Regions from separate parts of the Terrisporobacter glycolicus ATCC 14880 genome, predicted to be linked through region 1. Evidence: riboswitches for the same ligand, from Rfam matches in the RefSeq annotation. Region 1 holds a riboswitch; each other region holds the start of a gene.
The links. Region 1 has a riboswitch for cobalamin ahead of pcrA (DNA helicase PcrA). Riboswitches for the same ligand answer to the same signal wherever they lie in the genome.
Positions count from the first base shown of each region.

Region 2: it holds a riboswitch for cobalamin, as region 1 does, so the genes downstream of both, TEGL_RS06945 (hypothetical protein) here and pcrA (DNA helicase PcrA) in region 1, are expected to answer to the same signal.
Region 3: it holds a riboswitch for cobalamin, as region 1 does, so the genes downstream of both, TEGL_RS03340 (cobyric acid synthase) here and pcrA (DNA helicase PcrA) in region 1, are expected to answer to the same signal.

Region 1 covers NZ_CP117523.1:223,182-227,486, forward strand. Annotated here, with positions in the region: gene TEGL_RS01325 (hypothetical protein) at 1-1,140, shown strand, start outside; cobalamin riboswitch at 1,231-1,405, shown strand; gene pcrA (DNA helicase PcrA) at 1,721-3,961, shown strand; gene TEGL_RS01335 (M18 family aminopeptidase) at 3,973-4,305, shown strand, end outside.
Region 2 covers NZ_CP117523.1:1,406,847-1,411,151, reverse strand. Annotated here, with positions in the region: gene TEGL_RS06950 (leucine-rich repeat protein) at 1-1,613, opposite strand, end outside; gene TEGL_RS06945 (hypothetical protein) at 1,769-2,644, opposite strand; cobalamin riboswitch at 2,761-2,952, opposite strand; gene TEGL_RS06940 (HAMP domain-containing sensor histidine kinase) at 3,181-4,305, opposite strand, start outside.
Region 3 covers NZ_CP117523.1:646,526-650,830, reverse strand. Annotated here, with positions in the region: gene TEGL_RS03345 (cobyrinate a,c-diamide synthase) at 1-196, opposite strand, end outside; gene TEGL_RS03340 (cobyric acid synthase) at 312-1,826, opposite strand; cobalamin riboswitch at 1,931-2,092, opposite strand; gene hemL (glutamate-1-semialdehyde 2,1-aminomutase) at 2,240-3,535, opposite strand; gene hemA (glutamyl-tRNA reductase) at 3,546-4,305, opposite strand, start outside.

The DNA of each region.
Region 1 (4,305 bases):
GAGCTGTATATGGATGAAGAAATAGAAATCATAGAAAGTGAAATTAATAATATAAGTAATACCATGCTAGTAGAAAACTTAGGTGAAATGGGTAGTGGAGATCTAAACAAATCAAAAAATAGAGTAATCTATGTGGATGAAGCTATGGCTCAAAAAATCTATGATAAGGTGGAATACTATTATGGCAAAGCATTTCTAAGTGAAAGTGAAATAAGAAAAATTGAAACTAAACATTGCAGAGATGTACATGAAGGGTGTAGAGTTCATTTTACAGATGGAGTGTTACGTAGTGAATGTAACAATGCCTTTCAGTTAAAATACGTTACGAGACAAAAAGAAAATAATTTATACAAGTATAGAGATAATATTAAACTACATAAAAGAAGTATTAATAAATTAAAAGAAAGTATATCAAGAATATTAATAGAAGAAAGTGCAATCGACAGAGTTTATTCCGACGGAGGAACTATTTGTGCAAACAGAGCCTGGAGAATAGGAAGGAGTAACAATACAAAAGTTTTTTATAAGGATATAAGAAATGAAAAAGGAAAGTATGTTATAGATATATTACTTGATGCAAGTGGTTCACAAAGTAGAAATCAGTTTAATGTAGCAATACAGGCATATATAATTGCTACCGCCCTTACATCAATTGGTATTCCAAATAGAGTTATGGGATATTTGAGCTTTTTAGATTATACCATCTTAAAAAGATACAGAGACTATAATGATAATATCTATTCTTGCGAAAATATATTTGAATATTTTGCGGCAGGAAATAATAGAGATGGATTAGCAATAAAGGCAGCTAGTGGCGCTTTACTAGAAAGAGAAGAAGAAAATAAAATACTTATAATACTTAGCGATGGAAAACCAAATGATGTGAAAATAGGAAAAGATAGATCCAGAAGCTTAAGAGGAGAAGCATCTTACAAAGGAATGGTAGCAGTAAAAGATACAGCTTTAGAAGTTCGAAAGGCGAGAAAGCAGGGTATACTTGTATTAGGAGTTTTCACTGGAAAAGAAAAAGATTTAGAAGCGGAAAAAGTAATTTATGGAAAAGATTTTATTTATACCAAGGATATAGAAAGATTTTCTGATATAGTTGCTATGTATTTGAAAAAAATAATAAAAAATTAAGATATTTTAGAAAAATATGTAATAAAATAATTAGTAAAAATTAACAAATAATCTTATTTATGTGTTACAATTATCTTAGTTGAAAATTAAATTAATTAAAATATTTTAGGTTCTTAAACTAAGATTAATAGGGAAAAAGGTGAGATACCTTTGCAGCCCCCGCTACTGTAATGTGGACGAAACTTTTGACCACTGTGGAAACATGGGAAGGGAAAGGAGTAGAATGAAGCAAAGCCAGGAGACCTGCCTATAATATAAAGTGATTTCTTCGGGGTAGGAGAAATATCTTAATAAAAATTTTTATTTGAAGATATTGTGCCTAACTTGGAGTTAGGCACTTTTAGTTCTTATAAACTTAAATAAGCCCTCAACCTATTTTATTTCAAAATAGTTTGAAAATAGAATAACCCTTAACCTATGCCTTAGGATTCTCCAAAGTCCTAAGGCCTTTTTTTAATGATAATTTGCAGGTTAAGTATTTTATATTTTATTCATGGGAATTATTATAGTATTATGGAGTTTGAAGAAAAAATGGAATTAGATTAAAATATATTTATATGAGCATTATAGGAGGATATATATGATTTCAGATATAATAGAAAAATTAAATCCAGCTCAGAGAGAAGCGGTAGAAAATACAGAAGGACCTGTTTTAATACTTGCTGGAGCTGGATCGGGAAAGACGAGAGTTTTAACTACTAGAATCGGTTATCTTATGGAAGATAAAGATGTTAAAGCTGAAAATATTTTAGCTATAACATTTACAAATAAAGCAGCCAATGAGATGCGAGAAAGGGTAGAAGAAACTTTAGAAGGAACAGATACTAAAGAAATGTGGATTACAACATTCCACTCTTGTTGTGTTCGTATTCTTAGAAAAAGTATAAATAAAATAGGCTATAATAGAAGTTTCGTAATTTATGATAGTCCAGACCAAGTTACTTTAATTAAGGACTGTATGAGAGAACTGGATATTAGTGATAAGGCATTTGATCCTAAATATGTATTAAGTTGTATATCTAATGCAAAGGATAAATTATATTCTCCTAAAAAGTTCTTAAAATTAAACGAAGGTGATATATCTAAAACAAAGGTAGGAGAAATCTATGCACTGTACCAAGATCGTTTAAAAAGAAATAGTGCCTTAGATTTTGATGACTTAATAATGAAAACAGTTGAGCTGTTTAAAGAATGTCCAGATGTATTAGATTTTTATAGAAATAAATTTAGATACATAATGGTAGATGAATACCAAGACACTAGTAAAGCACAATATGAATTAATAAAATTATTAGCAAAACAACATCAAAATATTTGTGTTGTTGGAGATGATGACCAAAGTATTTATGGCTGGAGAGGTGCTGACATAAGAAATATCCTAGAATTTGAAAGGGATTACGACAATGTTAAAATAGTAAAGCTTGAGCAAAACTATAGATCAACACAAGTAATACTAGATGCAGCCAACCATGTTATTGCAAATAATACAGAAAGAAAAAGAAAAAGACTTTGGAGTGACAAAAAAGAAGGGCAACTAATAAAAATCCAATTGTCAGAAAATGAAATTGATGAAGGTGATTTTATAGTAAATACTATTTCATATATGAAGAGATATGAAGATAGAGATTATAAAGATTTTGCCGTTTTATATAGAGCCAATGCACAAGCACGTTCTGTAGAAGATGCATTAAATAGGGCTGGTATACCATATAATATTTATGGTGGTATTAAATTCTATGAAAGAAAAGAAATAAAGGATATTATAGCTTATCTTAGAGTAATACAAAACCCTCAGGATGATATATCTTTAAAAAGAATAATAAACGTTCCTAGAAGAGGAATAGGCCTTAGAACTATAGAAAAAATAGAAGATAGAGCCAGTTTAAAGGAAGAAAGTATTTATTCTGTATTAATTGATATAGAAGATAACTCAGATATATCAAGAAAAGCTAGATCTAGTATAAGTGAATTTGTAGATTTAATGTCTACATTAAGAAGTTTTACAGACGTATATAGTGTTAGTCAAGTTATTGAAAAAGTATTGGATGTGACAGGATACAAAGAAGAATTATTAAAAGAAAAAAATAATGAAGGTGAAGATAGACTAGAAAACTTAGAAGAACTTATATCAGTAGCTTTAGAGTTTGAAAGCTCAAGCGATGAAAAGAGCTTAGAAGCATTTTTAACAGGAGTGGCTCTTAGTGCTGAACCAGATAGCGAGGAAGAATCTGAGGATAGAGTTTCTTTAATGACAATACATTCATCAAAAGGTCTTGAATTCCCTGTAGTATTTTTAGCAGGAATGGAGGAAAAAATATTCCCAATTTCTAGAGCAATACAATCAATGAGGGATAGTGACATAGAAGAAGAACGAAGACTTTGCTATGTTGGAATAACTAGAGCAAAAGAAGAACTATTCTTAACTTTAACAAGAAAGAGAACTTTATATGGAAGAACGAATCCTTCAATTGCATCTAGATTTATAGAAGAATTACCAGGTGATTGTATAGAAAGATTAAATAAAGATCAAAAAGAATTATCTTTCTCAAAGGCAAATTATAATATTCTTGATAAATATACTCAAAAATATAAAATGAATAATATGAATAAGGTTGAAGTTGCTAAAAAAGCAAATGCTACTATAAAAAACACATCGAATGAAAGTAATATAGACGACTTAAAACTTGGAGCTAAAGTACATCATCCTAAGTTTGGTCTGGGAACAGTAGTTGCCCTAAAAGGCCCAGATGTGACTATAGCTTTTGATAACCAAGGTATAAAAACTATAAATAAAGAATATACAACTTTAGACTTAGTTTAATAGGAGGAGTTATGAAAAAACAATTTGCAGAGAATTTAATAGATTATATTTATGATAGTCCAACTGCATTTAATGCAGTTGAGACTAGCAAAGATTTATTATTAAAAAATGGATTTAATGAATTGAAAATGAATGAGAAATGGCAACTTAAGGTTGGTGGAAAGTATTTTATAACAAAAAATTCATCTTCACTGACAGCCTTTGTAATAAACTCTGACAATATGCAAGATGGATTTAGGATAATAGGTTCTCACAGTGACTCACCAACCTTTAAAATTAAACCTAATGCGGAAATAGCTGTAGAGAGTACGTATTTAAAATTAAATACTGAAAGTTATGGTGGT
Region 2 (4,305 bases), 1.2 Mb from region 1:
TATATTTCAAACGGGAAAAAAGTTTTTGATTGTTCTTCGTTAGTTTTTTCTACTTTGAACGTTCCTTTTCTTCCTATATTTTTTTCGTATCCATAAAAAATATATTTATATTCACCTGCTGTCAGATGGTAATATCCTTTCTCAAATCCATTACCATATTTTTCTCCCCAAGATTTTTCTACAAGTTCTTTTGGTTTTACTATTTCACCATACCTATTGTATACCTCTAAAGCAAACATATTATACCAATCATGACCTTCAATTTTATATGTATATGCTTTACCAAAAGTAGCTTTTACCTTCACATGGGAAGCAGGCATTTCAAATGTATATATATAGTTAATACCATCAGATTTATCTTGATTTATTTCTCTTTCTATATCATTTCCATCTTTATCTTTTATTTCCAATGTATCCATTGCAAAATTTTCATTTGGTTTTACAGTTAGAGTAACTTTTGTATTTAATTTACCTTCTTTTACATCTACTGATATTTGTCCATTTTCTGTATCTAAAGTCTTTATTTCATATGCTTTTCCATCATCTACTGATAGATTTAATATATAAGGTTTTGACGCTTTTCTTCCATCACTTGCTTTAAATTCTAGTTTATAATTTCCTGCTTTTTCTGGTTTAAATGAATAATTTGAATCTGCGTCAACTTCTTCATTATTATTAACTGATACTGTATATGTTAATTTGTCATTTTCCTCATCCCTAAATATTTTAGACAAATCTAGTAAATAAGTTTCACCTAAATTAATGCTTGCACTATCACTTTCTTTGTTAGGCACTGGAGCTGTGTTTGGTTTGATATTTGATTTTATTTTAAATGTATACGTACTAGATTTGATACTTGCATTTGAACCAGGCCAAGACTTATCACCACATATAACTATTATAGTTTCTCCATCTGATACTTTAATTTCTTCACTTCTTTTATATCCTTCTTTTGATGTATCTACATCTTCACCTTTATATACTCTTACTTGATAGTTTTTATTAGTCGCTGTAGGTTTTACATTTATTTTATCAGTATCTTCAAGTGTTAGTGTATATTCCTTCGTTTCACTGCTAAATTTAGGCGATAAACTTCCTTTACTAAAATCAATAGTTCTTAATGATGTATCATTTTTACTATAATCTCCACCTATATCTGCTCCAAAGTTAATAGTATACATTACTCTAATTTCATCATTAGCTTTTACCTTAAATGCCCCAAATCCTTGATTAACAAACCAATCATTTTTTGTTCCCATCCATCCTGAACTAGATCCACCGTCAAATTCTTTAAGTCCATTGATTTCACTTATGTAATTATTTTCTGCACCTGTTTGTGTAGCTCCTACACTATCTAATGCCTCAACTATTGCATCCATCATAGTCATATTGTCTTCAATTTTTACCCAATCATCTACTAAAGTTCCATCCCATGCTGCTCCATCTTTTTTAGAGCACGTAGTATTTTCTACTATCACATGTACTTTTTCTGTTAATACTTCTTCGGCAAAAGATTTTATTGATGATACTGTAGATAGGGTAAATACCATAATAAATGCAAGAAAAGAACTAACAAATTTTTTAATTAATTTCTTAGTGTTTTTATTCCTCATATTACTCCCCCAAATTAAAATATTATAAATATATAAAAGGGTGCTATAAGAGCACCCCATTTATAACAAACTTTCATTTATGTAATAAATCTATACTTTCTCTTATTGTAATAATATTTTATATATTTATTAGCAAAAATGATCTAATTGTATAACTATTTATTAGGTAGCTCTGACAAGTTTTCTGGGAATTGTACTCTATAGTCTCCATATGCCCAAACAACAGTTTGTCCTGATTCCACATCAAATGTTTCCCCACCAACTTTTTCAGAAACATCTACCATTTTTTGTTCAGATGTTGCAGTTCCAGTAGAATCATACACTCTATACATCCAACCAAGTTCATTTTCCATATATGTATAGTTTTTATTATTTATAGTCACATTCTTTAAGAATTCACTTCCCCACTGTACATCATAAGTAAAACTATCAGCTACCACTGATATTGCATCCATTGCTGTTGGATAATTTATTTTAGATTTTACAGCACTTGTTGATACATTACCTGTATTAGTCTTTAAAAATTTAAAGCTACCACTTGAAGCATCATATGCTCTTACATTTACACCTGAAACATCTTGTTGTGCACTAGTTGGATTTAATACTACAGTAAAGTCCATATATCCATTTGTTTTATTTGTTGCTTCTACAACTGCCACTCCTGCATTCTTTGACTTATCAATCGTAGCATTTCCCTTAGCTGCAAATTGATTGGCTACTGATTCTGGAGCTTGTTTGCTAACACTTACGGCATCTGTACTTCCTTGTACAATATTCCAATTAATAGAATCTGCATCTGCTAAATTATTAAAAAGACTTGTTCCATACCAATTACTTGTTGCACCTTGAACCATTAAAGCTTGATCCTTTGTTCCACTTCCTTTCTCAACAGTATAATTATAATCAGTATTATAATTAGTCAAATTAGGATACTCTGTGAAAAAATCAGTTGCAAATGATGTTGCCCCCATAGATAACATTATAGCTGCCGCCATTCCTGTTGTTGCAAATTTTCTAAATCTTTGGTTCATAAAAAACATCCCCTTCTTTATTAAAAATAATATTTTTTATAATGAAGATTAATTTACATATAATTATCAAAAATCACATGCAAAATAAATCTCCGATTATGCCTTCGGAAACTTTCACCATAAGCTTATAATATGCCTGTATTCTGACTAAAGCTCAAACCTACTCTTTGCTCCTTCCCAGAGATGCTTCCAGTGGTAATAGCAAATTTCGTAACTTATTACAGCAGGGATAATCTGTGGCGGAATCTCACCGCACTTCCAAAATAAAAAATATTTTTTATTTTTCTACATATATTATATATTTACATTATTATTTTTTATTATCTATAATATTGAATGAGTTTACAAATTATTACCTTATACTTATTATACAATATATTTACTGAAACTTAAGTATAGTTATTTTCTAACCAAGTAGTACTATGATAGTAATACCTTCTACATACTTCAAAATATAGTACTTATATTTTTATATAATTAAAAACGCTAGGTATTAAAATTCATACCTAGCATCAATAAATATTTTTAATTGAAATTTAAACCTCTCTTGGAAGTATAATTTCAAATTCTGTTTTATAATTTTTTCTAGCGTCCACAATTTTTATACTTCCGCCGTGGGCTTCTACTATTTTTTTACTTATGGCAAGGCCCAGTCCTGAGCCTTTTGTTGTACGAGATTTTTCTCCCACAACAAATGGGTTAAAAATATTCTTACGTATTTCTTCGGAAATTCCATATCCATTGTCTGCAATGTTTATTTTCACTTTATCGAAATATTCTTCTATTTCAAATAATATACATAATTCTTTTTTATTATGCTTTAGTGAATTTGATATAATATTTTCAAAAACACGTTTTAGTTGAAATCTATCTAACTTACAATAAATAGGATCATCTGGTATATCCGCTTCCAGCTCTACTCCATTTATATCTAATTCTTCGTATTTTCCTGCAAGATAAACTCTACCATATTCACATAAATCTATTTTTTCAAATAAAAATTTGTAGTCTGGGTGTTCTAATTTGCTGTATTCATAAAAAGTATTAATCAATTCATCTAAGTGATCTGCTTTTTTATATATAGTCATTAGATATTGATCTTTTTCTTCTTCTGAGACTATATTATCACAAACAGCTTTCGAATATCCCTTTATAACGGTTATTGGCGTTTTTAAATCATGAGATATATCAGCAAGCATTTTTTGTTTTTCTTCTTCTAAACTTTCACGCTTTTTCTCACTATTATACAACTTCCTTGACATATCATTAAAACTACTACAAATATCACAAAATTCCTGTGGTCCATCGTAATCTAAATAATTTTCACGCTCACCGTTTTTAAACTTAACAATGGCTTCATTTAAAATATTAATAGGTCTTTTTACTTTATGATTAAGCCAGGTTATAAATATTATAATTAGAATAATATATATTAGTATAAATAATGCAAATGCGCATATACCAGTAATTAAAATCTTTTTGTATATTTCATTAGTAAGAGAAGGAGTATTGATTAAAAGCGTTAGCTTCTTATTATCTTTGTCCTTAAAAGAATATTTTCTAATATCATATCCTTTTAGATAAGTTCCTGTTAAATATTTAAACTCATTTTTAGTAAAAGATTTTCTAGTATCTCCTGTATTTGTATATATTAAATTTAA
Region 3 (4,305 bases), 420 kb from region 1:
CTTCAAGCATATATGAATCTAAGTTTCTTGAATATCTTCCAGTAATAAATGTATGATAAGAAGGGTCTATATAATCAGGTCCAACTTTATAAGGCTGTACTTTTAGATTTCTTTTTGTCAATGCTTGCATTATTCCTAAGGAAATTGTAGTTTTTCCTACTCCACTATTTGTTCCTGCAATTAATATTTTTTTCATATTACCACCTAATTCGAATTATTTTAAGCAAGGTCGTTGCCTGAAGCGGTCGCAAAGGCATCTCGTTGGCGCTATGAAGTGAAGCGCCCACGCAGTGGCTTAAGCGTAGCTAATTTTAATTCATTATTTCATATATTTTTTTCATATCTAAATGTTCTCTTAAAAAATCTGCTAATTTATCATATTCTTGATTTTTAAACTCATCAAATGACTCAACTTTACTTTCAACAGGCTCTAAGTTTTTCATTTTCCTTATGTTATTTAAAATAGTTCTTGTAAAATCTATATCATCAAATATTCCATGTAGATAAGTTCCAAAAACATTACACTGATTATTTACGCTACCAACCTCATAGCTTACAATCTCGCCAAGTTTTTCTGTTACAGTGGCAAAATTATCACTATTTTCTCTTCTTCTTGTCATTCCCATATGAATTTCATATCCATTGACTTCTTTTTTATTTAAATTTGCAAGGTATCCATATAAATTATCTCCTAATATAGCTTTAACTTGAGTTGTAGTTTTTTCTAGTTCGAAAGTCGTCTCTACATCTAAAAGACCTATACCTTCCACTTCTTCCAGATCATTTTCCACATGATATGGGTCTTTTAGCACTTTTCCTAACATCTGATACCCACCACAAATACCCAGTACAAGTTTTCCTCTTTTGTGAAGCTCTTTAATTTGATTCTCTAAGCCATTTTCTCTCAAGAATATTAAGTCATCTATTGTTGACTTGGTTCCTGGAATAATTACCATATCAGGATTTCCAAGAGATTCTCCATAATCAACATACCTAAGACTCACATCTTCTTGTGTTTCAAATATATTAAAATCTGTAAAGTTAGACATATGAGGTGTTCTTATCACTTCTATATGAATATCTCCTTTGTCTACTTTTTTCTTAAATCTAGTAGTTACACTGTCTTCCTCTTCGATTTTTATGTCAGTATATGGTATAACTCCAAGAACGGGAACTTTTATAATATCTTCAAGCATTTTTACACCAGATTCTAAAAGTTCTTTTCTACCTCTGAATTTATTAATTATTACACCTTTAACTCGTTCTCTGTCTTTTTCAGGAAGTAACATTATTGTACCTACTATTGATGCAAATACTCCACCTCTGTCTATATCACCAATTAATATAACTGGTGCATCTGCAATTTGTGCCATTCCCATATTTGATATATCTCTATCCATTAAGTTTATTTCAGCACAGCTACCTGCACCCTCCATTACAACTATGTCAAATTTTCCCTCGAATTCTTTAAATATGTCATCTAATATTTTCTCTAGCTCTAATTTATACTCATAATATTCTTTCGAGGACATATCTCCTACTACTTTTCCTCTTACTATAACTTGACTTTTGTTATTTCCATTTGGTTTTAATAATATGGGATTCATATCTGCAATAGGATCTATTCCACAAGCTTCAGCTTGAGAAACTTGAGCTCTTCCCATTTCCAAACCTTCTTTTGTTATAAAAGAATTAAGAGCCATATTTTGAGATTTAAAAGGTATTACTTTATAATTATCTTGTTTGAAAATTCTACATAGTCCCGTAGTTATTATGCTTTTTCCCACATTTGATGCAGTTCCTTGAAGCATTATTTTTTTTCCCATAGCATTAATCCTTTCCATTTTATATAAAATACCAAAAAATCCCAGCTCTAATGGCTAGGATTTTACTATGTAACATAAAATCAAATCTTCACCCCGAGATTTTCTATATATAATTAGTTTTGGCAGGTATCCTGGCTTAACATCATTTTACTCCCATACCTTCCCATCAATTTGACAGTGGTAATTATGGTTTCATCCGTTTTACAGTAGCGGGGGCTGCAAAGGCTTTTACCTTTTTCCCTAAAACCTAAACTAATTTTATTAAATTTTACAATTCTCTTCTTATTTCATAAAAAAATTTATATATTTTAATTATAGTTATTTTTACTATTGTGCAAAACATATTAATATTTTTTATATATATAAATATTATTAAATAGTTATTTTTTTGTTATTTTTGTTAAAATTTTAATTTATAAATTGTGAATTGCTCTCAAAGATTCATAATTACACTTTATTGTATATTCAATATCTTCATTGCTATGAGCATAAGATAAAAACATAGCCTCAAATTGACTAGGACCTATTAATACTCCCCTATCTAACATTTCCTTAAAGTACTTATTATATTTTTCTATGTTGCTTTCTATTGCATCATCGTAATTTTCTACTGAACCTTCTTTAAAGAATAAACAAACTAAAGAGCCAGCTCTATTAACTGTATAATTAAGATTTAATTTTTTTAAATTATCCTTTATTCCTTGCTCTAGCTTATCTGCCTTTTCATTTAATTCTTCATAAATTCGCGGATTATCTCTTAATACTTCTAAATTTCTTTTTCCTAAGTACATGGCAAGAGGATTCCCTGATAAAGTTCCAGCTTGATAAACAGGTCCTATTGGCGATACAACTTCCATTATTTCCTTTTTACCACCATAAGCTCCTACAGGCATTCCCGCACCTATGATTTTACCAAAACAAACCATGTCAGGTTTTACTCCAAAATATTCTAATGAACTGTTGTAAGATAATCTAAATCCAGTTATAACTTCATCGAAAATTAAAACAGTTTTATATTCATCACATATTTCTCTTAAAAATTCTATAAATTCTTGCTTTCCTGGTACAATACCCATATTTCCACCAATAGTTTCTACTATTATGGCTGCTATATCTTCCCCATTTTCTTCAAATACTCTTTTCACATCTTCTATATCATTGTATTTACATACTAAAGTATTTTTAACTATATCTTCTGGAACCCCAGGACTTGTTGGAACTCCAAAGGTTATTGTTCCTGATCCCGATTTTACTAGTAGACCATCCGAATGACCATGATAACATCCTTCAAATTTTACTATTTTATTTCTTTTAGTAAATCCTCTAGCAACTCTTAATGCACTCATAGTTGCTTCTGTTCCTGAGTTAACCATGCGAACTTGATCTATTGCTGGATAAGCGTCAACTATTAATTTTGCCATTTCAACTTCAATCTCAGTTGCTAAACCAAAACTTGTTCCACTAGCAATCATTTCACCTATACCTTTAGATATCTCTTCGTTACTATGACCTAACATTAATGGCCCCCAAGAACAAATATAATCTATGTATTCATTATCATCCACATCTGTAATTTTACTTCCATGTGCTTTCTTTGCAAATATTGGACTTATCCCAACAGAATTAAAGGACCTTACAGGACTATTTACTCCTCCTGGTATGTATTTTACAGCTTCTTTATATAACTCTTCAGATTTAGTATGTTTCATATGTTTCCTCCTAAGTAGCAAATAATTCTTCTATTGTCTTTATATATTCTTCTCTTTTGCCTTTGTTTTTTGCTTGTTTTAAATTAATAATAGGCTCTCTAATTAGTCTTTTTAATGCTGAAGTTAACATTTTATCAATTATTTTTTGCTCTCTTTGATTTAAATCAATTTTCCTAAAAATATAGTCTAGAGTATCCTCTTTTATTTCAAAACATTTGTTATTGAGAGATTGAATAGTTGGATCTATATTGGAAACATCTACCCATACAATAAACTCTTTTATTTTTTCATTGATTATTTCATAAGCTTTTTTTGATAAACTAATTCTCATATTATCATTTTTATGCTGTATCTCTTTTAAATCATCAATACAATAAACTTTGGCATGTTTTAATTCATTAATTTTAAAATCAATATCTCTAGGCAACGCTAAATCCATAAAATAAATATGATTATTTATAATAGGCATATCTTCATATTTAATAACTAAATGTGGTGCTGACGTTGCACTTATCACTATATCTATTTTATTCTCTCGTAAAATATTGTATCTATCTTTGTATTGCACATATTCTATATTACTATATTTATTTTGTATTTCTTTAAATTTATCTACACTTCTATTGGCAATATAGATGGTACCCACCGTTTCTTCTTCTAGGTGCTTTATTGTTAATAGGTTCATTTTGCCTAAACCTATTATTAATATATTCTTATCCTTTAAGCTACCTATTTTTTCTTTTAAAAGTTTTATACCTATATAACTTATG